2 linked regions of the Ferrimicrobium sp. genome follow. The protein of the gene in region 1 interacts with the protein of each later gene in a pairwise test. Links are inferred from orthologs where the notes say so. Each region holds a gene or a part of one and is shown on either strand. Other genes may lie near its edges.

Region 1 (17,030 bases):
AATGTAAGGTCCTGGATTTTCGCATCAGTGAGCATTTGGTGCAAGGTAGCCTGGAGAAGCTTGGATGACCAGGAGGGTCCCAGGGTGCGTCTACGGTTGAGATCGGCGACCAGATCATGGTTGGCGAATACAGCGGCAAGGCGGAGGTCCGGACCATGGGACTTCGAGAAACTCAAGATATAGACGATTCGGCTGCCGAGCGTTTCGGCCATCGTCCAGAGCGGCTCGCCACTCACTAGGCCAGAGTGGTCGTCCTCTAGCACCATTACCTCAGGGTATTGACCGAGAATCTCTGCGATCTCAAGGGCCCGTTGTTTGGAGAGTGAGGAGCCCGTTGGATTCTGCGATCGAGGCTGTAGCAAAACTGCACCGACACCACCTTTCGCTAGTTCGGCGCGCAGGCCAGTGGTACTGATACCCTGATCGTCGACGGCAACCGGTCGGATTTCAAGGCCATGACTCTCCACGAGATCGTAGAGGGCGGGGAAGTTGGGCTCTTCGAGAATAACGGCCCGATGGTAGGAGGGGCCGATAGCCAATACGCGATCAATGGCATCGAGAGCACCATCGACGATGGTGAGGTCGAAGTCGGACTCAGTGAGACGGCTGGGGACCAACTGGGCGAGGGTATCGACCAACGGTGGATAGACCGGTGGGTCGAGGTAGGAGGATATCGCAGAACTACCCAGGTGGACGAGGGATGCAACTGGACTTGGGAGCAGGCGAGGATCGGGGACGCCTGAGGCAAAGTCCAGTGCATAGCTCTGGGAGTCCTCATAGAAGTGCCAACGTGGGGCTGCGGGTGTGAATCTCGTTGTCTCGGTCACGAAGCTCCCTCGACGTCCATGGGAACTCAAGAGTCCGAGCTGTGCCAGGTGTGACCAGGAGGCGGCGACGGTCGTTGGCGAGACGCCAAGATGGTCAGCCAGTTGTCGTATCGACGGCAAACGATCGCCCGATCGGAGTCTGCCGTCGCGTGTGAGCTGGATAAACGCTTCAGTGAGACCGCGCATACCATTGCGGCTAATTGCAGATCCGAGCATCTGGCAGATCTCTTCGGTGGTGTGGAAGTTGGACCTCTCAATCATCGATGGGTAGCTTAGCAGATCATAAAGAATGTTTGGTACATTAAACCCTCTATGGGTCATACAATGTTGGCTATTATAGGAGAAGTTAGCCGTAATCGTAGGAGGGACAACGTGGCCGATAGTCTTTTGCAACGCCATCGAGCGGTGCTACCAACATGGATTTCACTCTATTATGACGAACCGATCCAAATTGAACGTGGTGAGGGTCGCTATGTCTTTGATGCGGATGGGCGCCGCTATCTCGATTTCTTTGGAGGGATCTTGACCACTATGGTCGGTCATGCGGTCCCCGAAGTCGTTGATGCGATTGCCGAGCAAGCAGGTCGGATCATTCATAGTTCAACCCTCTACCTGATTGAACCAATGGTGGAGCTCGCTGAACGCCTAGCGGCTCAGTCAGGGATCCCTGATGCCAAAGTATTCTTCACTACGTCGGGGACCGAGGCCAATGATGCAGCGTTGTTGCTCGCCTCTTCCTACCGTCGGTCGAACCAAGTGATTGCGATTAAGAATAGCTATCACGGGAGATCTTTCACGCAGATCTCGGTGACCGGCAACCGCAACTGGTCGCCATCTTCCTTCTCACCATTGGCTGTGAGCTGGCTGCAAGGTGGGTCACGCTTGCGTGGTCCGCTGGCAGGCCTCACCGATGCCGAGTACCTTGCCCGTGGTAAGGCAGACCTCGAAGATGTTTTGATGACAACCACCAGTGGGGATGTCGCGGCCATTATCGCTGAGCCGATCCAGGGGGTTGGGGGATTCTGTTTACCTCCTGATGGATATTTTGGTGAGCTCCAAAAGATCCTGGCTCCGCATGGCATTCTCTACATCTCCGATGAGGTTCAGACCGGCTTCGGTCGCACGGGCGAGCATTTTTGGGGTTATGAGGCACAGGGCGTCCAGCCGGACATGATCACCTTCGCAAAGGGTGTTGGCAATGGTATGGCGCTGGCGGGCGTTATTGCTCGCGGAGAGATTATGGACTCGCTCGGGGCGAGTTCGATCTCGACCTTTGGCGGTTCGCCGGTGGCGGCGACTGCGGGAGTGGCGACCTTTGACTATCTGCTGCGCCATCAGCTACAACAGAATGCTCTCGAGCGTGGCGCCGAACTCCGACAAGGGCTCGAGGAAGCGGCCGCCACCAACCCCTCTATTGGGGAGATTCGCGGCAAGGGTTTGATGCTTGGTGTGGAATTCGTTGAGGGACCCAACATGGATCCAGCACCGAAGTTGGCCAATGAGGCGTTAGAGCATGCCAAACGGCGCGGACTCTTGATCGGCAAGGGTGGTCTCTTCGGTAACGTCTTGCGCATTGCTCCTCCGCTATCGGTCACCCAGGAGGAGATGGGCGAAGCCATCGCGATCTTCAAAGAGGTACTAGGGGGTGCTCAGGTATGACGCGCGAGTTGATTGGCCACTTTATCGATGGCAAGGAGATCTTTGAGGGAGACGAGCGGGGCCCGGTCTATAATCCGGCACTCGGTCGACCGGTTCGCGAAGTACTCTTCGCCGACGAGGCTGTCGTCGATCATGCGGTTGCTGCGGCAAAGGCCGCTCAGGTCGGATGGGGCGAGGAATCACTAGCACGCCGCCAACGTGTGATGTTCGACTACCGGAGTCTTTTGCTGGCGCATCGCAACGAGATTGTTGCGCTGATCAGCGAGGAACACGGCAAGGTCCTTGGTGACGCTGGTGGCGAGTTTGCCCGAGGGGTCGAGGTAGTCGAGTTTGTCACCGGTCTACCTCAGCTGCTCAAGGGGCAGTACAACGATTCGGTTTCCCGTGGGGTTGATGCCATGTCGGTGCGATATCCTCTCGGTGTGGCGGCAGGGATTACGCCTTTCAATTTTCCGGCGATGGTCCCGATGTGGATGTTCCCGGTTGCACTCGCCACCGGTAATGGTTTCGTTCTCAAACCCTCAGAAAAGGACCCCTCTACAGCGTTACGCCTTGCGGAACTCTTCGTCGAGGCTGGCGGACCACCGGGGCTCTTCAATGTCGTCAATGGGGATCAGCGGACCGTTGGCCGCATCCTTGAACACCCCGATATCAAGGCCATCTCGTTTGTCGGGTCTACTCCCATTGCCCGATCCATCTATGAACGCGCCGCTCACGCTGGCAAGCGCGTTCAGGCTCTCGGCGGAGCAAAGAATCACATGGTGGTGTTGCCGGACGCAGATGTTGAGACGGTCGCCGAGGCGGCTGTCTCCGCGGCGTATGGTAGCGCGGGTGAGCGTTGCATGGCCATTTCGGTGATGGTGCTCGTCGGTGACGATGGCGAACAGTACCTATCTGCCATCAAGGAGCGGATGCAACAGCTCACTGTCGGTTCCTATCTTGACCCCAAATCAGAGATGGGCCCTCTCATCACCGGCGTTCATCGCGATCGCGTTGCACGTCTTGTCAGTGAGGCAGAGGCAAAAGGGGCGACGATCATGGTTGATGGCCGACAACATCCACTTGTCAAGGAGGCTGGCTTCTTCTTTGGACCCACCCTCATCGATGGTGTCCGTTTGGATATGGATGCCTATCGAGAGGAGATCTTCGGTCCCGTTCTACTCGTTTTACGGGCGTCGACCCTTGATGAGGCCATCGCTCTGGTTAACGAGAACCCCTATGCCAACGGAGCCGCTATTTTTACAGGCAGTGGTGGTGCGGCACGAACCTTCATCCGGAATATCGACTCCGGGATGGTTGGTGTTAATGTGCCGATACCGGTCCCAGTGGCCTATCACTCCTTTGGTGGATCGAAGTTTTCGCTCTTCGGAGATACTCATGTGCACGGGGAAGAGGGGATCCGATTTTATACCCGCGCCAAGGCAGTGACAATGCGCTGGCCAGGGGAGGCGAGGGCTGCTACGGGCATGCATTTTGTGACGAACACCTGATGAAGGCCGCGAATTTGCGGAGCGTCTGACCTAGGTTCACGTCTCCATTGGTGCCCTCTGGTTAGATGAGAGGAGGGCCATCGGTCGTTGCGTAAATGATCACCGGTGGCCTCAAAAGAGTTTGGTCACCGCGATGGGGTAGCGAAGGATCTAGTCGGGGTTGTGCGATTGGCGCGTAGGATGGTTCATCGCTCGTCGAGGATGACCCAGAAGTCGGGTGGCGGCGCGCCATTTGGGGATAGGTCGATGTGACATTAGGCGCGTTCCTAGTGCTGGTTGTGCCTAGTAGGCGGTATCAGACAGTCGGTACAGAGCTTTAGTGAATGCGAATGGATCCCCTAAGGGGACTCGCGTGGGCACGACTAGCTTTCACGGACTCCATTTTCTAGCCTGGGGTAAGGGCTAGATTGGCAACGCTAGGGAGCACCCGGTGTGCACCAGCTTGGCGCAGTGCCTCCTCGGAGAACCCCCCTGTCAGGACGCCGATCACCGCGCCGACGGCGGAGTTTCTGCCAGAGGTTGCATCCATTGTGGTATCGCCTACAGACACCACCTGCGCCATGCTCGTCACTTGTGCGGCCAACGACGCCGCTAAGAGCATGTCCGGATATGGACGCCCGCGAAGCTGTTCGGTGGGGCAGAGTGCCCCATCAATGAACGGGGCCCAGCCGAGCTTGTCGATCAGCAGCTCCTGAGTCACGGCAGCGAAACCGGTCGTCAAGAAGACACGGATACCCTGGTGGTGAAGCCGTCGAAGAAGGTCTGTCGCACCAGGTATCTCCTCGACTCCAGATGCTTCCACGGCTTCGCGATAGTAACGTTCAAACGCTTGAGTTGCCTGGATGGCCTTTACGTCACTATGGAGCAACGCGCTGAAGACTTCTATCTTTGACTGCCCCATCGTTCTTGCTACGTAGGCGCGTTCCTCGTCGGTTGGCTGACGACCTTCGATCTCGAGGATCGCACGATCGAATACCTCAAGGACTCGACCAGCATCCTGCACGGTAGTGCCAGCCATATCAAAGCAGACAAGCTCCACGTTCCTCAGTTCATAGTGCGGCTCCATCATCGGAGCGCCTCCTCTACGGCCTCATAGGCGGCCTGGGGCGATATCGTCATGCCTCTGCCTCCGAGGCCAGTCACCCATCTTGCGTTTGACCTTACCTGTTCGGAGAAGTAGACGGCCTCATCGCCAGGCACGAGTCGCGAATAGACTCCCTGCCATCGCTGGGCGGTGGGGGCAATCTCTTGGCCCAAAACTGTTCTAGCTCGTTCTACAAGATGGGTCTCAATGACTGAGTCCAGGAAGGGTGAACCATACTCCTCGTGGGTGTCGCCAATAGTGAGGGAACCATCGCTTCGTTGTGCGAGGAGGAGTTGAGCTCCGTAACGGCCAGCAACCGGCTCCTGTGGCGCCAGCATTGAGCGCAGCGATGTGAAGGCGGGGTAATAGCGAAAAGAGTCGGTATCTGCGATCGCCGGTGGGAGTGTTCTCGCATGGCCAGCAGTCTGGAGCATCTGCAGTTGAGTGCGAGTGAGCCTCTCGGAGGCATTGAACCCGAAGCTTCGAAGGTCACTCACTCCTGTGGCAAAGAAGACGTAGTCAAAGGGAATGCGAGTATGGTTGATCAACTCCAGCTCCTCTTCGTGGCAGTAGATCACCTCCGCATTGGCACGATAGCGATAGTTCGGATCAAGTGCGAGTCTCTCTCGCAGGATTGTCAGGAGCGAACGTGGTTCGGTGATTGCATCCATGGAACAGAAGAGTCCAAGCGTAGTTGGTGCTTTGATGCCGTAGCGGTAAAGAAGCTCTTTGTTGCCAAGGAGTGTGAATCCACGGGTAGGAGCGTCAGGGAGTGCGACGGCAGCCTCTAAGGCGGCCACGTCAGCCTCGATTGGCGCCATAGTGAGCGACCCCGCAGTTCTCAATGGGAGTTCTGGCCAGAGTGCCTGTTGTCGACACCATCGATCTCTGGCGGAGAGCGCGGTGTCGAGTTCGACGCCAGCCTCGCGACCGGAGATCCAAATGAGGCCGAGATTGCGGATGCTCGCACTCTGTGGTTGATTATCGCGTTCGAGATGGAGCACTGAGTGTCCCTGCTCGACCAGGTGGATGGCCATCCAAGTTCCCAGTATGCCTGCACCAACGACAACTACCTTCATGGTGTCAGTGTACGTGAGGCCCTGGTCCTCTGACCGACGCAACATCAAAGTTCTCTTTGTGTTCACCTGTCTGTCCACCGATGATGGGCTGGAGTTCTTCTTGTCGTCGTAGTGTCTCTCACGGAACATAACCAATTAGTGACGTATAAAGGAGTCAGCTTTGAAGGCAATGAAGATTGGAGTAGCGATGGTAGGCGCGGCAGCGGTGCTGCTTAGCGCTTGCGGAAGCTCATCGAGTGCGAGTACCAGTGCCAACACATCAAGCAAGGCAGTCGACTACGCAACCTGTTCCTCGCTTGCTGCTTGTGGTGGGATGGCGAATCTCGTCAAGGCGGCCAAGGCAGAGGGTGCGTTGACCGTGACGGCACTGCCTGACGACTGGGCCAACTATGGCCAGATCATGACCGATTTCCAGAAGAAGTATGGGATCAAAATTACTGACGTGAGCCCAGAAGCTTCTTCTGCTACCGAGATCGATGGTTTGTCTACGTTGAAGGGCTCCTCGCGGTCAGCAGACGTGGTTGATGTGGGCATTCCCTTTGCCGTTACAGGTGCGAAGAAGGGCCTCTTCGCCAACTACAAGGTCCAAGACTGGAATCAGATCCCGGCTGATTGCAAGTCTGCTTCTGGCCAGTGGTTCTGCGACTATGGCGGCTATATCTCCATTGGGTACAATGCTGCCCTTACAAAGACCCCGGTGACGAGCTTTGCAAGCCTGACCAATCCTGCCTTCCATGGTGGGGTCGCACTCGATGGAGATCCAGAGGATGCCGGAGCCGCCTTCTCGGGCGTGATCGCAGCGGCACTTGGCAATGGTGGATCCTACAGCAACATCATGCCGGGTATCAAGTACTTTGAGCACCTCAAAGCGATCGGTAACTTCATTCCTGTACAATCTTCGGCGGCCACGATTGGCTCCGGGGAGGTCAAGGTCAACATCGACTGGGACTACTTGAACGTCGCCTATGAGAACGCGCTCAAGGGTAAGATCGATTGGAAAGTCGTCATTCCCAAGGGTGTGCACTACGCCTCCTATTATGCCCAAGCGATCGCCAAGTATGCTCCGCATCCAGCAGCTGCCCGCCTCTGGGAAGAGTATCTCTACTCGAACACGGGCCAAAACCTCTGGTTGAAGGGATACACCGATCCAATCCGACTGAGCTCGATGATCAAGGAAGGGACCGTCAACAAGACCTACCTTGCCGCGGTGCCACCGGTGAGCGGTACACCTGTCTTCCCAAGCCAGGCACAGCTCAACGCCGCACAGACCGTGATCCTCGCTAACTGGCCAAAGGTCTGATGGTCTCAACGCTTACCCGCAATCGGGAGGAGAGTTCCCCCAGCTCTCCTCCCGCGATCCGACCACGACGTCAATTGCGGCGCTACGGTGGGGTCGCTACTGGGGTACTGCAACCAGGAGATGGCCTCAGTGGCGTGCAAACATGGGATCGCGACGTACTAGTACCATCATACTGTCGAACCCGATCGGAATTCGATGTTGTGATGAAGCCAGCAGATATCTCCGCAGTGCCGAAGGTGGTTCTAAAAGTTTGGTTGTCGTTCACCAAGCGTTGGTACAACCGAGACTCGGCGTTCTCTTCGCTCTCGTAGGTTGTGATGCAATGAGTGATCACATGCAAAAAAGGAGTCAGCTTTGAAGGCAATGAAGATTGGAGTAGCGATGGTAGGCGCGGCAGCGGTGCTGCTTAGCGCTTGCGGAAGCTCATCGAGTGCGAGTACCAGTGCCAACACATCAAGCAAGGCAGTCGACTACGCAACCTGTTCCTCGCTTGCTGCTTGTGGTGGGATGGCGAATCTCGTCAAGGCGGCCAAGGCAGAGGGTGCGTTGACCGTGACGGCACTGCCTGACGACTGGGCCAACTATGGCCAGATCATGACCGATTTCCAGAAGAAGTATGGGATCAAAATTACTGACGTGAGCCCAGAAGCTTCTTCTGCTACCGAGATCGATGGTTTGTCTACGTTGAAGGGCTCCTCGCGGTCAGCAGACGTGGTTGATGTGGGCATTCCCTTTGCCGTTACAGGTGCGAAGAAGGGCCTCTTCGCCAACTACAAGGTCCAAGACTGGAATCAGATCCCGGCTGATTGCAAGTCTGCTTCTGGCCAGTGGTTCTGCGACTATGGCGGCTATATCTCCATTGGGTACAATGCTGCCCTTACAAAGACCCCGGTGACGAGCTTTGCAAGCCTGACCAATCCTGCCTTCCATGGTGGGGTCGCACTCGATGGAGATCCAGAGGATGCCGGAGCCGCCTTCTCGGGCGTGATCGCAGCGGCACTTGGCAATGGTGGATCCTACAGCAACATCATGCCGGGTATCAAGTACTTTGAGCACCTCAAAGCGATCGGTAACTTCATTCCTGTACAATCTTCGGCGGCCACGATTGGCTCCGGGGAGGTCAAGGTCAACATCGACTGGGACTACTTGAACGTCGCCTATGAGAACGCGCTCAAGGGTAAGATCGATTGGAAAGTCGTCATTCCCAAGGGTGTGCACTACGCCTCCTATTATGCCCAAGCGATCGCCAAGTATGCTCCGCATCCAGCAGCTGCCCGCCTCTGGGAAGAGTATCTCTACTCGAACACGGGCCAAAACCTCTGGTTGAAGGGATACACCGATCCAATCCGACTGAGCTCGATGATCAAGGAAGGGACCGTCAACAAGACCTACCTTGCCGCGGTGCCACCGGTGAGCGGTACACCTGTCTTCCCAAGCCAGGCACAGCTCAACGCCGCACAGACCGTGATCCTCGCTAACTGGCCAAAGGTCTGATGGTCTCAACGCTTACCCGCAATCGGGAGGAGAGTTCCCCCAGCTCTCCTCCCGCGATCCGACCACGACGTCAATTGCGGCGCTACGGTGGGGTCGTCCCGTACCTCTTGTTTCTGGCCGTCTTTCTCATTATCCCAGCGGTGTCGGTGCTGGTGGGAGCCTTTGAGTCGGATAGTGGTAAGCCGACGCTGGCGAATCTGCGCCTGGCATTTTCGGGTCCCTACTTGCACTCCTATGTCGCTTCCTTCGAACTCTCCATTGGCAGCACGCTGATCGCGGTTGTCGTTGGGTTTGTCGCGGCGTTAGCGGTTGCTGCGACGCGGGGTCGTCCGCGTGCGCTAGTCCAGTCGAGCTCAAGTGTGCTTGCCAATACCGGAGGCGTCCCGCTCGCCTTCGCCTTCATCGCCACACTTGGCAATTTTGGGATCGTCACCAAGATCCTCTCCGGTATGGGTATCAATCTCTACGCCCATGGCTTCTCGCTGTATTCGGTCGTTGGACTCATCATTGTCTACCAGTACTTCCTGATTCCGGTCATGATCCTGGTGATGTTAGGACCGATCCAAAACATCAAATCCGCCTGGGTCGAAGCGGCACGTTCGTTGGGGGCCTCCAAGACACGCTTCTGGTGGTCGATTGGTTTACCGATACTATTACCCGCGATTCTGTCGGGTACTGTGGTGATCTTCGCCGACGCGTTTGCGGCCTATGCGACCGCTGAGGCGCTGACGTCTGGGACATTGCCGCTCGTACCCATTCAGATCGGCAGTCTCATCTCGGGAAATGTCGCCGCTGGCCAAGGGAATCTCGGCAATGCGTTGGGGCTCGGGATGATCATCGTGGTCGCGCTCGCGGCTACCGTCTACGTACTGAGCCAGAGGAGGGCTTCGCGTTGGTTGCGGTAACTCCCGGAGGCGACGGTCTCCATCTTCGACAAGCCGGTATCGGACGAGTTTTCCGTGCCGTTGTGCTGATCTTGGTGGGTGCATTTTTTTTGATTCCCATTCTTGCGTCGGCGCGGTACTCAGTCCTTGGGGTCCACAACCATATCACCTTCTCAGCGTATCGCTCGCTTTTTGATGATCCGAACTTCCGCTCATCGCTTTGGTTGTCGTTCCAAGTGGCCATTGCGACCGTGATCCTCACGGGACTGTTGGTCATACCCACCTCCATCTGGGTGACCGTGCGGATACCTAAGCTCAGAGGCCTCCTTGATGCGCTCAGTATCGTACCACTTGGCGTACCTTCTGTCGTCGTCGTTCTCGGGCTGTTGGGGGCCTATCACAGTATCTTGAACCTGATTCTGACCTCTCCATTTATTCTGGCACCGATCTATGTGATGCTTGCCCTTCCCTATAGCTATCGAACCTTCGATACCGCTGTTCGGTCGCTAGATGTCAACACCCTTGTTGAGGCGTCGCAGTCGTTGGGTGCAAGCTGGACTCGCACGCTGGTGGGGGTATTGTTGCCGAACCTTCGCGCTGGAATGGTGGGAGCCCTTATTCTGGCTGGCGCTTATGCGCTAGGCGAGTTCGTGGTGGCTTCTCTCCTCAGTTTCAACACCTTTCCCGTCTATATCGTGCAGATCGGTCTCACGGCAGCAGCTGAGGCGGTTGCGGTCTCCCTAGTCGCACTGTTAGTGGCTTTTGTACCGCTCTCGTTGGTCACCATCTTCGGTGGTGGTCGTACCAAAAAAACAAGGAGGATGCGTGTCACGGGGTGAACTTCGGCTTGAGGGATTAGAGAAGTACTACGGTACGATGCATGCGCTCGATGGCTTCTCCTTGCGGATACAAGCTGGTGAACTGGTCGTACTACTGGGTCCCTCCGGATGTGGTAAGACGACAGCGCTTCGATCGGTGGCCGGACTGGAACGCTTGGATGGAGGCCGAGTATTCGTGGATGAGCAGGATATCACGCTCCAGCCGACCGCGAAGCGTAACATGGGGATCGTCTTCCAGCAGTACAGCCTTTTCCCACACCTAACGGCTGCACAGAACATCGAATTCGGCCTCAAGATTCGCCATGTCCCAGCAAGCAAACGGCGGGAGCGCTCCCGTGACCTACTCGACCTTGTAGGGCTTGGAGATCTCGGCGAGCGCTTTGCGCACCAGCTTTCCGGTGGACAACAGCAGCGGGTCGCCCTTGCCCGCGCCCTCGCGATCGAACCGGCCGTCCTCTTGCTCGATGAGCCACTATCGGCACTCGATGCCAAGGTGCGGGTGAGTCTGCGGGAAGAGATCCGCAGAGTGCAAAAGGAAGTGGGAATCGCTACCATCTTCGTGACCCACGATCAAGAAGAGGCACTCGCCATCGCGGATCGGATTGGGGTCATGAACCGTGGCGTACTTGAGCAATTAGGGACGCCAGCGGAGATCTACGCCGCACCGGCCACTGAGTTCGTCGCCGAGTTCGTCGGGAAGGTGAATCGGATCCATGGCACCGTTACGCGTGATTCGACGGTGCTCACCCCAGGGTTTGGTGCCTTCTCGATTGGGGGACCTCTGACGGTTGGTGGACAGGTGGCCGTCTTGGTCCGTCCCGAGCAGTTGGGGGTTCGAGTGACAGCCGATGGTGGGTGCCACTTAGTGGAGATGTCCTTTCTGGGTTCGAGTTTCGCCGCCCATGTCCAGGGAATCGACGGATCCAGGGTGGTAGTAGCCGTCTCGCCGGAGGAGTCAATCGCTCTGAGTGTTGGCGATCGGGTCGAGGTCTTCCAGCGTGGGCCAACCCTGTTGGTGTTAGCGGAAGACAGGGTGGGCGGGCCGGTTCCTGAGTTCGCCGAGTCGGACTAGGACCCGATGATGAGCGCGCGTTCGGTGCTCGAGCTCCTCAACGAACCGAGGTTATTGGGTACTTTTGGTGAAGAGCTCCCCCTGATCGATCATCTCTGTCAGACAGCACAGCTGCTCCGGGATGACAGCGACGACGCCGAGCTGGCGGTTGCGGGTCTGCTGCACGATCTCGGTTGGCCATCTGGGTCGACGGAGGCGCAACACGCAAGCGATGGTTCCCGGCTCGCACGTGCAATGGGGTTTTCGGAGCGTGTTGGTCAACTGATCGGATTGCACGTGACGGCAAAGCGCTATCTCGTGAGGACAGATTCGCGCTATTGGGGACGCCTCTCTCGGGAGTCCCGCGCCACCCTTGTCGAGCAGGGGGGCGAGCTCGGGCTTGATGAAGTAGTATCGTTTGAGGCGAGTCCCTACTTTGACGATGCGATCCGACTTCGGCTGGCCGATGATATGGCGAAGGATCCGTCGCGACCGAGGGTGCAGCTGGAGAGCTTCTATCCGATCATCGCGGAGGCACTCGCAATCGCCCAGTGAGGCGTGACACTGCTCCTGGGCTTTGGTTTGCTAAGCTAGCTAGAGTCGGCGCGCGGGATTCTTCGGAGCGTACGAGTTGAGATCGGTGGGTGGAGAGAGGTCGTTGCGCTCATGACAGGCGAGGATTGGTCGATTATCGACGCGTACGATTACGACCTCCCTCCAGAACGCATTGCGAGGGTGCCAGCAGAGCCGCGAAGTTCTGCGAAGTTGCTTGTGGGGCTTGGATGGCCGCTCCAGGTGGCAAAGGTCGCAGACCTTGGTGCATACCTCACAGAGGGTGATGTGGTCGTCGTTAATGACTCCAAGGTGATTCCCGCGCGCTTCCACGTACAGCGCGCGACTGGCGGTGCTGTGGAAGTATTGTTGCTATCACCACAGGGGGCAATGTTTGAAGCACTTGTGCGACCCAATGCGCGAGTCCGCGATGGAGAAGTTCTCTACTACGAAGAGAATCCTGTCTTCAGGGTCCTTGAGGGTTCGACGGAGGAGTCTGGCCTGCAAACACGACGGCTTGAGGTCCTTGGCGATGCGATCTTCTCTCATGGAGAGATTCCCCTTCCCCCTTACCTTGCAGGTGTAGAGATCGACCCTGAACGATATCAGACCGTCTATGCAAATCGGCCAGGATCGGTGGCGGCCCCGACCGCTGGGCTGCACTTCGATCTGCAACTGCTTGAGGATCTCAAGAGACGTGGCATTGAGGTGGTGAGAGTGGAGCTCGAGGTAGGGCTTGGGACTTTTGCGCCGGTGAAGGACCGTGAGCTCGCCAACCACAAGATGCACGCCGAACGCTATCGAGTTACCGCGGATGCCTATGAGCGGATATGTGCTGCTCGAAGAGTAGTTGCGGTTGGAACGACAGTTGTACGAACCTTGGAGACCATCGCGCACGGCGGAACGTTGTGCGGATCCTCTGAGCTGTTTATCGTCCCAGGCTTTGAGTTCCAAAGCGTTGATCTCATCCTCACGAACTTTCACGTTCCACGGTCAACCTTGGTGGCACTGGTGGCAGCTGCCGTCGGTTCGTCCTGGCGAACGCTCTATGAGTACGCGCTTGCCAACGATTTCCGGTTTCTCTCTCTTGGGGACGCTATGTTGATTCCTACTGGTCGTCAAGTCCGGACGCGCCCTCTGGCAACCGGTGCCTCCCCGCAGCAGATTGATGAGTAACCTCTTGGTGACCCACACTGATGGGTCTGCACGGAGCGGGCACTTGCGCCTCCGATCAGCTATCGTCGAGACACCTTTCTTCATGCCTGTTGCGACACGTGGAATTGTCCGTTACGTCCCGAGTGAACTCGTCGCCGATCTCGGCTTCCAAGTACTGCTCTCCAATACCTATCACCTGATGCTGCGACCAGGAGCGGAGCTTATCGCAAAGATGGGGGGTTTAAATGCCTTCACCGGGTTTCGCGGCGCGTCGCTGACGGACTCTGGTGGTTTTCAGATCATGTCACTCGGGGCAAAGATCAGTGACGAGGGGGCACGTTTCCGCAACGTCTATGACGGTTCCTGGGTGACTCTGACGCCCGAGGAGGCCATGGTGACCCAGGAGCGTATTGGAGCCGACATCGCGATGGCTCTCGACGTGTGCACGCAACTCCCTAGTCCCGAAGCGGTGCTCAGGCAGAATCTTATGCTCACCGGTCAGTGGGCGGAGCGCTCCCGAGCAGCCCATACCGATGACACCCAGCAGCTCTTTGGCATCGTCCAAGGTGGCGTCGATAGTGCGCTGCGCAAGCAAAGTACGGAGATGATCACGGGCATCGGCTTCGATGGTTACGCGATCGGTGGACTTGCCGTTGGAGAGTCGAGAGAGAAGACACTAGAGGCGGTCCGTACGGTGGTGGAAGGGCTGCCAGCGGAACGACCGCGCTATCTGATGGGCGTCGGCGATCCGTACTTACTGGCCCACGCGACGGCGCTCGGAGTCGATATGTTCGATTGTGTGGCCCCTACGCGGATCGCGCGACACGGAACAGCACTCACCAATCAAGGACCCATACGCGTCAAGGGGCTCGCAAACCGAGGGGTTGATGGACCGCTTGAACTAGACTGCGACTGTCGTGTATGTCAGAGAGTATCGCGTGGCCTTTTGCACCACTTGGCCCATGTGGACACGGAGAGCGCGGGCACGCTGTTATCCCTACACAACCTGGCCTTCCAGTTTCGATTGATCACGAGGTTGCGGCAATCCATTAGGGAGGGCACGCTGCAAGCACTACTTGTCGATATCGATAAGGTTTGGGGCACTCCAGTCATAAGAAGTAGTGGCCATGCCGACTAACTTTATAGAGCCAGAGGTGGCTATGATCATGTGTTTGGTTGCAAAGATAAAGGTGGCGAATGCGTAAAGGGCGATGGATCCGTTCGGTCCTGATTAGCACGGTGGTGGCGCTCGCCGCTTTTGCGGCGGTAATCTCTGCCCACTATCATCCTGTCCTTGGCCTTGACCTCCAAGGTGGTGCGTCAGTCGTCTATAAGCCTGCGAGGAAAGTCAACACAGCAACGCTGAATGAGACGATCTCCATTATCCAGGACCGGGTGAATGCACTCGGAGTGGGGGAGCCATCCATTGGTCAGCAGGGTAGTGACATCGTCGTGGACCTGCCTGGAATCAAGGATCCAAAAACAGCGCTCAGTTACATCGGTCAGACAGCGATTCTGCAGTTTCGTCCGGTTTTGTGCACGGCTCCGCTTTACACTAAGCCCCCAGCGAGCCTTCATCTCAAAAAGTCACAGCTGACTCCCACGTGTCCAACATCTACCACCAATACGGCTTCGACCCTTCAGTATGTTCCCTCCACGAGTCCACTGAAGGCAACCAGTGCCTCGACAGCTCTACTGCCGGAGTATCAGGGCAACTCAAAGACGGTGATTGGGCGCTATGTCGTTGGACCAACACTGATGACCGGCAACGCGATCAAGAGTGTCTTTGCGGCGCCGGTATCCCAGAGTGCCTCCAACCAGTGGGCGATTAACTTTACCTTGACATCAAAGGGAGCACCCCTCTTCAACCAGATTGCCAAGACCTACTACCATCAGCTCCTCGCCGTGGTGTTGGACGGAACTGTGCAGTCGGCCCCGCAGATCAACTCCACCAACTTCAACGGACAAGGCCAGATCACTGGTAACTATACTCAGGCCTCTGCGACCGATCTCGCCACCATCTTGCACTACGGAGCCCTTCCGGTGCAGCTCGTCCAGCAGACAGTCCAGACGATCTCACCGACGTTGGGTGCCGCTTCACTACGGGCAGGGTTAATTGCTGGCATCGCTGGTCTGGTCCTAGTCATGCTCTACACGATTTTTTACTACCGACTCCTCGGCTTGGTAGTCGTTGGTGGGCTCGCTACCACTTTCGCCGCACTCTGGGCGATTATCGGCTACCTGGGGCACAGCGTGCAGCTGACGCTCAATCTGGCTGGAGTGACAGGTATTATCGTCTCGATTGGCGTCATCGTGGACTCCTACATCGTCTTCTTCGAGCGACTCAAGGATGAGGCTCGCAACGGTCGGAGTTTGCGGGCGTCGGTGGATACCGGATTTACGAAAGCGTTCCGCACGATCATCGCCGCCGACCTCGTCTCTTTTATCGGAGCAGCGCTACTGTATTACTTTAGCATCGGCGATGTGCGTGGATTTGCCTTCTTCCTGGGGCTATCGACGATCCTCGATGTGGCTTCAGCGTGGTTTTTCACCCGGCCGTTGGTGCTATGGATTGGGAACTCGATCTCGCCGAAGCACTATCGATGGCTTGGCGTCCCGGTGGTCCAGGTAACTCGAGAATCGACCGTCGGCAGCGGAGTGATCAAGCCGAGCCGTGTCGCGGCGAAGGGAGTATGAGCGAGATGGTAAGGGAAGGATCGGATACCTCGGACTCGATTGAGAGTGAGGGTTTTAAAGCCAAGACGATTGACGCGAGTGAGGCGTCGTGGTGGCGGCGTCTGGGCGCCGGTGCCACCCATTACCCATTTGTGCAACGGTCCCGCTATTACTTTGTGATCTCCTTTCTTGTGATCGTCGCTGGGGCGGCAGCTCTGTCGGCCAGGGGTCTCAACTTTGGGATCAGTTTCAAAGGGGGCGTGAGTTGGCAGGTGCCTTCAGCGACCCTTACGGTAGCCCAAGCCAGCAAGATCGTGGCACGAGCTGGTGTCACCCAGGCAACGGTGGTAACCCTTGGTGCGCACTCTGCCCGTACCGTCGAGGTGCAGGCCGGTCTCACCAAACTCTCGGGTGCTGCGAGGACGGCAAAGGAGAACCAGGTCGCCGCCCTCCTGGCAGCCAAGGCCCATCTCCCCTCCTCGGCGGTCGCGATCGAGTTTGTGGGTCCGACTTGGGGAGGACAGATCACCAACGCTGCGGTCAAGGCCTTGATCGCGTTCTTCGTCGGCATCGTCCTGTACATCTCCATTCGGTTTGAGTGGAAGATGGCCGCCGCCGCCTTCATTGCGGTGGTGCATGACCTTTTGGTGACGGTTGGGATCTATGCGTTGAGTGGTTTCCAGGTCACTCCTTCGACGGTGATCGCCGTACTCACGATCCTTGGCTATTCGCTCTACGATACCATTGTGGTCTTTGATCGTATTAAGGAAAACGTGGGTGGACTCGTCGACCCCGGGAAGATGAATTACTCGGATGCGGTCGATCTTTCCGTGAATCAAACGTTGGCCCGCTCGTTGAACACGTCGTTGGTTGCCGTCATCCCTATCCTGTCCGTGTTGGTCTTGGGAGCGTACGTGCTTGGGGCCACCACACTAAAGAA
Region 2 (10,385 bases), on another replicon or contig:
GCCGCCCCCGTTAGTAATCACACCGGGCGAAGCACTACTCGCAATGGTGAATGGCACCTGTATGGTAGCCACCGAGGTGAAAGCCGAGAACGTCTCCGAGGCGAGGCTTGGGCCACCGTTGCCGAGTGCAAATGTACACGCCAGCGATGACGACGCGGAGGTAAGGCTACAAAGTGGCGAACTGGTACCACCACTCAACCCATTGTTAAAGTCCGCATTCTCATTGGTTACCAATGGACTACCGTAAGTGAGGCCAGGGTATACCGGAAGTTGATCAGCTACATCAACCCCGCCCTGAATGTATCCATCAACACTCGGGATCAGTTGGAAATACCCAGAAACGCCTTTATTAAGCTCTGATGGGCTAATCGCTGCGGCATCAGTCGGGGTCCCATTATTTACAGACACTAACTTGGCAAGCGAGATCTGACCGGAGGTCGTTGGAGTGGTTAACTGCTGGCTAGGCAGAGTCCATGTGTATGTGTCAAAGTTGTTGTCACCATCCCAAACGGTGAATCTCGCCGTGTAGGAGCTCGCAGACACACCATCGTTATCTGCACTAAGTGCACTTGCGGTTGGAATGCTGATGTTGAACCTTGCTACAAAAGGTGTAACTACCTTGCCCTCACCGATATTCGCCGGCACGTAGTTGTCATAGGCATTTGGAGTCGATCCTGTCTGCACAGGAGAGGATACTCGATTAGTTGGCGCCAAAGAAGAAAGGTAAGCCAACTCGGACGATGAGGGAGCACTATACGATCCGTCATAAACAGTTTGAGGAGTCTTGGAAGACCCGGGATATGTTTTCGAGTAGACGGCAGTGCCAGAACTATTGAAGATCTGAAGAGTTGGAGCTGTCGCAGACGACTGTGCCGGTGGCGTTGGTTGGCCCGGGAGAGCTGACTGTAACGAGGAGAAATACGGAGTCTCATCTTCGTAATAGAACGATGCCGACTGTCCGAAGGAAGGTTGAGGTGGCCCATCCGGCTGGTTGACCGAACTATAGGCAAGCAACCATTCGTTGCCAGTGCAGGCCGAAGAGTAAGTCGAACCCGGCCCACAGCTACCAGTGCTGGGCGCGGGCGCGGGCTGATTATTCACAGTCAATGCTGAGTGCGCGAGGTCGCTTGAGCCCAGAGATGCCAATCCAACGGCACCGACTAAGGCGACTACCGCCATCGCTGATCTGATCACACCGCTCGTCACTGCGCGCACACTCAGCAGTCTCACCGGATACCCGCTCCCAATCAACCCAGACCGGCTATCCCGGTCAACCTCAAATGCGTTTATTTCCACCTAACGCAGCCTTGCCATCGAGCAAATGGCGGCGATCCGAAGAAGACGCGATTTCTATTCAATCACACTCTTAGCCCAATCACTGCATTATTTTGAAAAATATCTAAAGATTTCCAGACCTACACCCGATAACGCTCCATTTTCCCACTCCTGGCGCACATTTTCCCTCTACACGTGATAATTCCTCCAGATTCACCCACCCGATCTGCCCTTGGGCATCAGAACCGAAGGTCGAGGCGAGGCCTGCGGAGCAAACTGCCACTAGGTTCTACCCAGTGAGACAACGCTTGCATATTAAGCTCGCACTTGGCTCGTATCACTACCATACGTACACACGGCGGTTCAGTGACTTTACCGATAGATGAAGCTGCCCAGCCTCAGATCATGCTAAGCTAGGTTCGTCATGAGGCTCGCAAACACTTCCTGCCTAAAGTCAAATGAGTGTGCCAAGAACCAGCACCATAAGGTGTTCGCGCACCAAGTTGAGAACCTGCCAGAGCTCCCATCTCCAGTCGTCCAACAGCCGGTCATCTCATCGCAGTCAAAAGGAACATCTCACTTGCCTTTGGATCTATCTCCAATTCCTCCAATTCGTCGGCTCCTGCCGTCCTTCCTTGGTAGCGGTGCTGGATGCTCACCTTGGCCTTTGCGTCAATACAGAATTCCCTACCCCCAACTAAATGGGTTCCAAGGTCAACCCTTTGGTCATTGACGGCGCTCTGGTAATGTGCTTCTTTCGCCCCTCTCAAAACGCAGGCGAACCCGTTACCCCTGTCCAAACAGAGACCATAGCTCATGCCAACCATCCCGTGACGGGTCCCGACTCATCCCAACCACCCAGGAACACCAATCGCAGATCAACTCAGCGATGTCTCTCCTTTGACGACAAGCGTCGCGACACAACCACGCCTCTCACGCCGCTCGATCCATCAATTTCGACGTTGTCACGACTCCCACCCAAAAAGCACCGTGTCTCCAGTGCCGTTCGCCCGCGTGCTGATGCAGTCCATCAAAATTCCAACACTTTCGACACCCTCTCGTTGTTTCCCTACGATGCTCACTGCCCAAAATTTGCCCGCGCCGCGCTGTCCGCAACACTGCCGACTGCCCACCTTCGCGCAACTCGGTCACCCAATTTATCGCATGTTCTCGCTGCCTCAGAGAACTCTGAGTCTCCCAGATTTCCAACAGACACCTCAGCTCAGAAAACTTTATACAACTGTCGTGGTGTCTCAAATACCCGAATGTCTTTACCTATCACTCGCCGCTCCCCACACCCATTCAACCGGCGATCCCGTATTAACAACAACATCACCATCAATCCCCCAAGCTGAGACCAAAGGAGCGTAGCATGCAATCAGACCACTACTTTGATCGCCATGCCAGCGAGATAGCTGAGGACTTTGGCGGAACACTCCCAATCCCACCTCCTCTGACTCCAGAACCACTCTCCCATGAGGACACCGGCATCGACCTGCCGTACTTGCCAGCTACCGTTCAAATGACTCCTCCCACCGTTGCCGAAACGCGCAAGCTCCAAGCGGAAAACTGCCATGCCGAAACGCCGACCAGGACAACAGGACCGAGCAAATCACAATCGGACGCTATTCCAGGAACACCGAACGGCAACCTGCGAGTGGTTACACTCTCGCTCCCGCGCGAGGCTCGCGAAGTCCTCGACCGAGCGACTCGAAAGACCCAACTAGCTCGCGGTCAGGTAGTGATGATCGCGCTTCGTGAACGCTACCGCGAGATCGCTTCTCAGTTCGCCGTGCCGAGCGTACAAGAAGAGGATCCTTTCGGGCCTCCGAGGGTCATTCGCCGTAGAAAGCGCCTTGACGAACCACGCTCCGTCCCGCTCTATCTCACCGAGTCAGAGGCGCTGGGGCTCAAACGCATGAAGGACGGAGTGACTCTCTCGATGTCCGGCATTGTAACGGAGGCGATCCTTCGCCACTATGGTCGAGCACGCTAGCGCGCGCCAGTATCGTTCGAGAACCTGTCACGCCTGGGGTCTCACGGAGCACCTCCCGTGGTGAGTCTTGTCCGCATCCCCACCACTCAACCCGCCCATGGCCAATGATCGGTAAGGCTGCCGTTCTACACCTCACCTCCGACTGAGCAGCATGGATGTCACGACCAAACCCAGCGCCACGATTCTCGTTCCCGAAAGGGAGCGCTAACCGCACCCTCTCGACAGCAGTCTTCCAGTCCACTGTCCTCCAACAGCGAAACCCTGAGCCGAGTCCCAATGGCAACTCAGGGGACGTCGAAGAGACGCTGTTGCACCAGAGATTGTCAGGTACTCCCTAAGTTGCGGATGGCACTGGATGCCTACCTCGCTGAAGGGATCCTCCCAAGATACAAGTTAGCTAAACTCTCGTTACTCAGCTTTGGCGTCGCGTCAAGGCTAGCCCTGCCCCAACCCGATAGGACCAGCTCTTCCCAAACCCACACGGCTCAGCAAGTATCGCACCAGGCAATCAAGCTATCGCAACAGGCAATAAGGCCACCGGGTCGCCACCACCAGCATCTCCTAAAGCGAAGTCAGCACGCAATCCGAATCCTTTGGCCACCCAGGAAACGACAGCACATGGCCGAAACCTCCATAACCCGAGGCTCATGTCACACCATGAACGCACCCTAACCAACTCCCGAATCGCTGCCCATCGCCAGAGGGACCCTTCGCCTGGTACACCCCAGGGTCCAAACTCCATGGCCGGCCCCATCGACCCTTCCAGAGCCCAACCCGATCCGTTCGAAGAGCTGCTGACGAGAGTTGGTCCACCAAGGTAGACATGGCAAGAAGAACACCAAAAACCAAGAAGTCCCCAACTTGATGTTAGGGACTTCGAGAGACAGATCCGGCGATCAGTTTACGTCTTATGCTCCTGAGAGTACGAACGACATGATCAACACAAAGAGCACAAAGGCGGTCACGATCGCCATCGGTGGGTCATCCTCGTAGATGAAGCTCACTACACCGGTCACCACTCGCAGGATCGGGGTGAGGAGAAGCACAATGAGCCCCATGACGACGATCCCACGTCCCTCACCGTTCTTGCCGGCCTTTAGGTACTTGATGATGCCACCAAAGGTGTGCGGAAAGAGTGCTGTCCTGCCAGCAACCGTATGATAGGAGACCCCACCGGTGATCTTGGCATACCCAGGATGATGAATGAAGATGATCACCAACCCGATCGTCACGATGATCACTGAGAGAACGACGCCAATGCGCAACACCCAGCTGATCGCGATCTCGGTCTGGCGGACCTTCTGTTCGAGCCGCTCCAGCTCCTCTGGAGTCTTTTCACGCTGTGCCATTTAGAACAACCCCCTTTGGAACATCTCGATAGCGATGACGGCAAGCACCACCACAAACAGCATTCGCACCTTGGCAGAATGAATACGACCCAACACCTTGGCTCCCAGCATGGAGCCGCCAAGCACACCAGCGGCGACTGGAGCCGCGATGATCGGGTCGATCTGGCCTCGAGCGAAGTAGACACCGGCACTCGCTGCCGCCGTCACCCCGATCATAAAATTAGACGTAGCAGTGGAGACCTTCATCGGGAGGTGCATCGCTAAGTCCATCGCCGGAACCTTCAGCGCACCTGAACCAATACCCAGCAGAGCCGAGACCATACCTGCGACGAACATCAGCGCGAGGCCTGGCTTGGTGCCAACCACCTTGTAGCTGATCTCTTTCTTCTCAGCGTCGTCGTAGTAACTACCATGGAGCTTGAAGTAGTTTGCGATCCTGTCGTTGGAGACCGTGAGTAGTGAGACCGCCTTGCGCTTACGATACATCGCGATTGCCGAGTAGCCTAAGACCACTCCAAAGAGGATAAACAGGAACCTCGCAGGCAGGACGGTGGTTAAATACGCGCCCGTCACCGCACCCGTCGTCGTGGCGATCTCCAAGAACATACCTGCTCTCAAGTTCGTCATACGCTCTCGTACGTAGGCGGCGGCTGCCCCTGACGAGGTCGCGATCACCGAGATAATGGATGCCCCGATCGCCAGTCGAATATCGACGTGAAAGAGCAGCGTCAACACTGGGACGACGATGACTCCCCCACCGAGACCGACCAACGAACCGAGCACGCCAGCCAGGATCGAGATCAACGCCAACAGGACTACGAAATCTATAGGTGACACGCTAAACAATCTACCAGGTACACAGCTGCCAATGGAGCTGAAGAACAATTAGCCGGTGAAGCAGCTAGCACCACCCATACAGGCAGCTCACTATCGTCGCGGGGTCCAACTTGTACGGATGACCGGACAGGTTGGCAGCCCGATACACCCATCCTAAGCAAAGCTATAGTATTGTCCAACTTATCGAAGTCGAGGTTATCCAAATATCTAACGAGGTGACGTCAGGCACTTACCGTCACTGAACCGCATCTATTACGCTCGATATGCATGGCATACACCAGAAATATGCATTTATCTACAGGAATAGCGTAACTACGCCATATGGCGCATGTAACAGTATGGGACCGCCGATTCTGAGCACCTCTCCGCTATCCGTTGAAGCCACCGCGAGAGGCTACCTAACCAATGACGACATCGATAAGTAGTGAGCACCCTACGCATGTATCTTGACTGAGTACCACTCAACCTATTATCAACCCAGCGCAGCGCCTCTCACAACCGGGCAACCGGCACGATAACAAGACATCCTCAACCAAAGGATCACCAGCACCATCGGAAACTCAGCCTCGACGAAGCTGTGCCCCCAGCACTGCTGCACGTGCGTCAATGGTGTCAATAAGAGACTGGAGTGTACCCTCAGTGATCACTCCCTGATCTGATTCAAGGCGAAGTCGAAGACCCACATAGATATGTTCGGGGTCATCGGTTGGCACATACCGATCAAAAACCGCCAGATCAGCCCCCAAATCACCCGCCGCCTCCTCGATGAGTGCCACGAGTGGCCCTAAGGGAGCATCACGCCCGATTGAGAAGGAGAGATCCAGGGTGCTCGCCGTGTAGACCGAGGGGACCTCGACCCGGCGAATCGGTTGCATTGAGGAGACAAGGGGCTCAAAGTCGATCTCCAGGTAGCCAAAACGACCCTCCACCAGGTGAACGAGCTCCTCAGGGATCTGGCGAGGATGGAGCTCACCGACTACACCCACCACCTCCTCGCCCAAGCGAAGTTGTGATCGTCGACCAGGGTGCAGCTCGGGCCAGCCGATCAGATCCTCTCCGATAGCGGCCACGCCGAGCACACCATCAAGACCGAAGAGCCGTTCAACTGCGGTCAGCACCGGCGCGATCACCGCCAACCCATTATCATCCCCCTCGATCAGCACCCCGAGCCTGAGTCTCTCATCGGGCAAGGAGACTTGTTCCGACGAATCGCTACTTGGGGCCGATCCATCCACCGGCCACCGCTGCATCACTGGCCCGACCTCGAAGAGGGCAACCGGGCTCGATCGCCGAGTAACGTTTACTCGAAGGGAGCGGAGCAGTCCCGCCAGCACCGTCTGGCGCAGTTCAGACTCCTGTGCAACCAGCGGATCAGCCAACTCGATCGGTTCGCCTGCACCTCCCGCTCGCTCTCGCTCCTCAGGAGAGACAAGGGTCACCGACCAGGCCTCAAAGACTCCCATGCCCGCGAGCAGCCCCTTGAGACGACGAATCAGCTGCTGGCGCTCGGTCAGACCGCCAGTGGTCGCAACTGTGAGCGGCGTCGAGGTGATCCGTTGATACCCAAAATGGCGAGCGATCTCCTCGATCGCCTCGATCTCGCTCCCCACATCGGGGCGAAAGCTGGGGGGTGTAACTCGATAGAGCGCCCCGGCCTGCTCGATGCGAAACCCAATACGCTCCAATGGCCCACCGGGTTCGAGTACACAAAGGAGCTCATCGACTGACTCGTGGCCAAGGATCGCACCGACGCGAGTGGGGCGTACCTCAATCGGGGACGCTGGCCCAGTAGCATCGATCCGGCGCCGTATCGGTCCCTCGATCCGAAGGTTCGCCAGCTCAGCGATTCGGACGATCGCCAGTTCAAGGATCGCAGGATCGGTACCGCGCTCGAAACGGGCCGATGCCTCACTCCGGGCGTTCAACCGCTTCGCGGTTCGCGCGATCCGGTCCGCGGGAAAGTGTGCAGCCTCGAGCAACACCGAGGTGGTCGCCTCGCTCACCTCGGTGGCGAGCCCACCCATCACACCGGCGAGACCCACGACCTGGTCGTTGCCATCGACGATGACGATATCGGAGGTCTCGAGCGCTCGCGTCGATCCATCCAACGTGACGATCCCCTCGCCAACGCTCGCAAAACGCGCAGCGATGGTGCCTCCCCCGAGCTGTGTCGCGTCATAGGGGTGGGTCGGCTGACCGATCTCAAGCATCACATAGTTGCTCGCATCGACCACCGGCGAGATCGAGCGCATGCCACCAAGGTGTAGGCGCCGACTCAACCGGAGTGCAAAAGTAGCCGTCTCAATCCCACCGAGTGAGGCGACCAACAGGCGATCTGAGGCCCGAGAATCGGTGTTGGGCTTAGGATCGTCCATCACCTCCAGGGTGATTGGGGGCTCGGGCGTCCAGAAATCGACCCGAAGCCAGGCAGCGAGATCGCGAGCCACCCCAAGAACGCAGTTCGCATCGGGTCGATTGGCCTCAATCGCTAGGTCAAAGACGATATCGTCTGAGATCCCGAAGTATGCCCCAAAGTCCACCCCGGCTGGTGTCAGGGGATCAAGGACCAACAGGCCACCAGCCTCAGAGGAGACCCCCACCTCTACCGGTGAGCAGAGCATCCCGAGTGAGACGACACCGCGCATCTTGCGCTCGCTCAGCGTCATACCCGTAGGGAGGGTCACACCCGGGCGAGCCCAGGGCACCTTATCCCCTACCTTAAAGTTCCAGGCTCCACAGACAACCGACTTGGGCTCCCCCTCGCCGTCGTTGACGAGAGTCGCACGGATCCTGTCAGCACCCTCGATGGGTTCGAGCGAGACGACCTCGGCCACCACGACCCCATCGAGGGAGGCAGGTGCGTGCTCGACCCCCTCGACCACCATACCGAGTTCGTTCATTGCATCCACGAGTTGTCGCACACCCGAATGGCCAGGACCAACACGAACCGCCTCGTCGACCTCGAACAGAGCACCGAGATCGAGGAACTCGGCCAACCATGTCAGGGTTATCTTCACAACACTCCCCTCATCTGTGCAAGCACACGTAGATCATTCTCCGGCAAAATGCGCATGTCACCCAGGGCGACCTTCATCTGCACCAACCGATCGATCCCAAAGCCAAAGGCAAAACCGCTGTAGACCTCGGGATCGATCCCGACATGGGCAAAGACGTTCGGGTGCACCATCCCCGATCCACCAAGCTCGATCCAACCCGTACCTGAGCAGGTGCGACACCCATCGCCCTTGCAGACGGTGCAGGTAATCTCAAACTCCGCTGAGGGTTCGGTAAAGGGAAAGTAGGCCGGGCGGAGTCGAGCCTCGATGTCAGGACCAAAATAGGCAGAGGTGAAGGCCTCGATCGTCGCCTTTAAGTTCGCAAAGGTGATTCCCTTATCCACCACCAAGGCCTCAAGCTGGTGAAAGGCGGGGGTGTGACGAGCATCGGGGGTATCACGCCGATAGACACGGCCAGGCACGATGGCGTAGATCGGAAGCTCACTCGTCTGCATCAATCTGACCTGCACCGGTGAGGTGTGGGTCCTAAGGAGCGTCGACTCCGGCTCGCCGTAGTTCAGATAGAAGCTATCCTGGTTCGCCCGCGCCGGGTGGAACTTGGGGATATTGAGGGCTTCGAAGTTGTGCCACTCGGTCTCCACCTCTGGGCCCTCTGCAACTACAAAACCCATCCCAATGAAGAGGTCCTCGAGCATCATCCGCGTCTGGGTGAGAAGATGGAGGGCACCCGTGCCGCGTAATCGTCCTGGATGCAGGTAGGCGGCGATGTCGTCATGCTCAGTTCGAAGGCGGTTGGCGAGTTCGACCTCGTTGACACGACGCTCGCTGACATCGATCGCACCCTCAAGTCGTGACCGAACCTCATGCAAGGCGGCGCCGATACGCGGACGATCCTCTGGAGCGATGTTGCGCATCGCCTTCTGGATCGTGGCGAGCGGGGTGGTGTGCGCGTGAATCGCCTCCTTAGCGGCGATCAACTCAGCGTTGGTCATTACAGTGCTTAGCTTGGCGACGCTCTCGTCGCAGAAGTCTGCGAGCTCCGCCAGTGTCGCGTCAATCTCGGCCATGCGGAGGATACCTTTCTCTTCGGCGTTCATAACCAGGATAAACGCTGACCTCGGCCATTGGTGATGATAGGGATATGCAATAGTCATCCCGGGGAACTTACGTCACGCAAATGCTGCAGGACTTGGATCGAACACACCAACACTATTGGGGTCAGAGTTCGGGAATTTGTCCTGATCCAACCGCAGAGCTGAACAATGCAACAGGACGTGTCAGAACCCGGAGATCGGTCAACAAATGCCGATGGCGAGACTCCAAACGGAGACTACATTATTATCTACACAAAGACTCACGTGGCGAACTCACGCCCAATCTCGCCGCAAATGGCGGATTCACCTCCACTGAAGACCCGGACTGACCTCTCTTGCTCAGTCAGGAACCACAACCTTGACTGCGTCGTCTCTGCAGTCGCAGATAATCGTGTCCCGTTGCCAGTTCTCCTGCGGGTACGATCCGTCCGGTAGACGCCTTGGTGTCGTCGATGAGTGACATCCGAGTTCGAAGACTTGTTGTTTGGATGGAGAGCTAACACCATCAATAGCACACTGTGCTCTGCTGACAGCCGACCTAGGTCCATAGGGTCGGGCACATAGAGGGGTCAACAACTCTGTTGTATCGCGGACAAGATCATCATCTACCTTGGCGGTGTCAAGCACGATCAATCCTCTCGATTGTGCACCTAAGCGCAGCCTCCACATATTCGGCTCGAAAACCGACAGCAGCGGTCTCGATGCTCAACCAGAATGGTGGGGTCATTCAAGAGTGACAGAAACTTGCGTGTGTCTGTGTTGCGAGCGGAACCAACTTCGGTCACTACCCGCTCTAGCAAATATCGGTGTTCGGTAG

Evidence for each region.
Region 2: the proteins of secD (region 1) and pheT interact in binary tests that used the Escherichia coli proteins (3 or more experiments, as listed by UniProt). The link is inferred for Ferrimicrobium sp. from one-to-one orthologs.

The regions. Positions count from the first base shown.
Region 1 is NZ_DAHXOI010000003.1:57,207-74,236, reverse strand. The notes cover bases 14,005-16,861. They hold secD (protein translocase subunit SecD), read left to right. Parts: upstream 14,005-14,611; coding sequence 14,612-16,111; downstream 16,112-16,861. Other genes in these bases: secF (protein translocase subunit SecF), read left to right, coding at 16,117-16,861; tgt (tRNA guanosine(34) transglycosylase Tgt), read left to right, coding at 14,005-14,552. In the rest of the region: M7Q83_RS03105 (aminotransferase class I/II-fold pyridoxal phosphate-dependent enzyme), read right to left, coding at 1-1,088; M7Q83_RS03100 (aspartate aminotransferase family protein), read left to right, coding at 1,152-2,486; M7Q83_RS03095 (CoA-acylating methylmalonate-semialdehyde dehydrogenase), read left to right, coding at 2,483-3,976; M7Q83_RS03090 (HAD family hydrolase), read right to left, coding at 4,362-5,045; M7Q83_RS03085 (FAD-dependent oxidoreductase), read right to left, coding at 5,042-6,184; M7Q83_RS03080 (extracellular solute-binding protein), read left to right, coding at 6,309-7,439; M7Q83_RS03075 (extracellular solute-binding protein), read left to right, coding at 7,803-8,933; M7Q83_RS03070 (ABC transporter permease subunit), read left to right, coding at 8,933-9,838; M7Q83_RS03065 (ABC transporter permease subunit), read left to right, coding at 9,826-10,656; M7Q83_RS03060 (ATP-binding cassette domain-containing protein), read left to right, coding at 10,643-11,728; M7Q83_RS03055 (HD domain-containing protein), read left to right, coding at 11,738-12,262; tRNA preQ1(34) S-adenosylmethionine ribosyltransferase-isomerase QueA, read left to right, coding at 12,374-13,435; more of tgt, read left to right, coding at 13,428-14,004; more of secF, read left to right, coding at 16,862-17,030. UniProt on the Escherichia coli protein: Part of the Sec protein translocase complex. Interacts with the SecYEG preprotein conducting channel. SecDF uses the proton motive force (PMF) to complete protein translocation after the ATP-dependent function of SecA.
Region 2 is NZ_DAHXOI010000019.1:26,198-36,582, forward strand. What follows is about bases 5,747-8,874. They hold pheT (phenylalanine--tRNA ligase subunit beta), read right to left. Parts: upstream 8,475-8,874; coding sequence 6,018-8,474; downstream 5,747-6,017. Other genes in these bases: pheS (phenylalanine--tRNA ligase subunit alpha), read right to left, coding at 8,471-8,874. Outside these bases: M7Q83_RS10950 (hypothetical protein), read left to right, coding at 2,648-3,271; M7Q83_RS10955 (DUF1634 domain-containing protein), read right to left, coding at 4,180-4,620; M7Q83_RS10960 (sulfite exporter TauE/SafE family protein), read right to left, coding at 4,621-5,457; more of pheS, read right to left, coding at 8,875-9,628.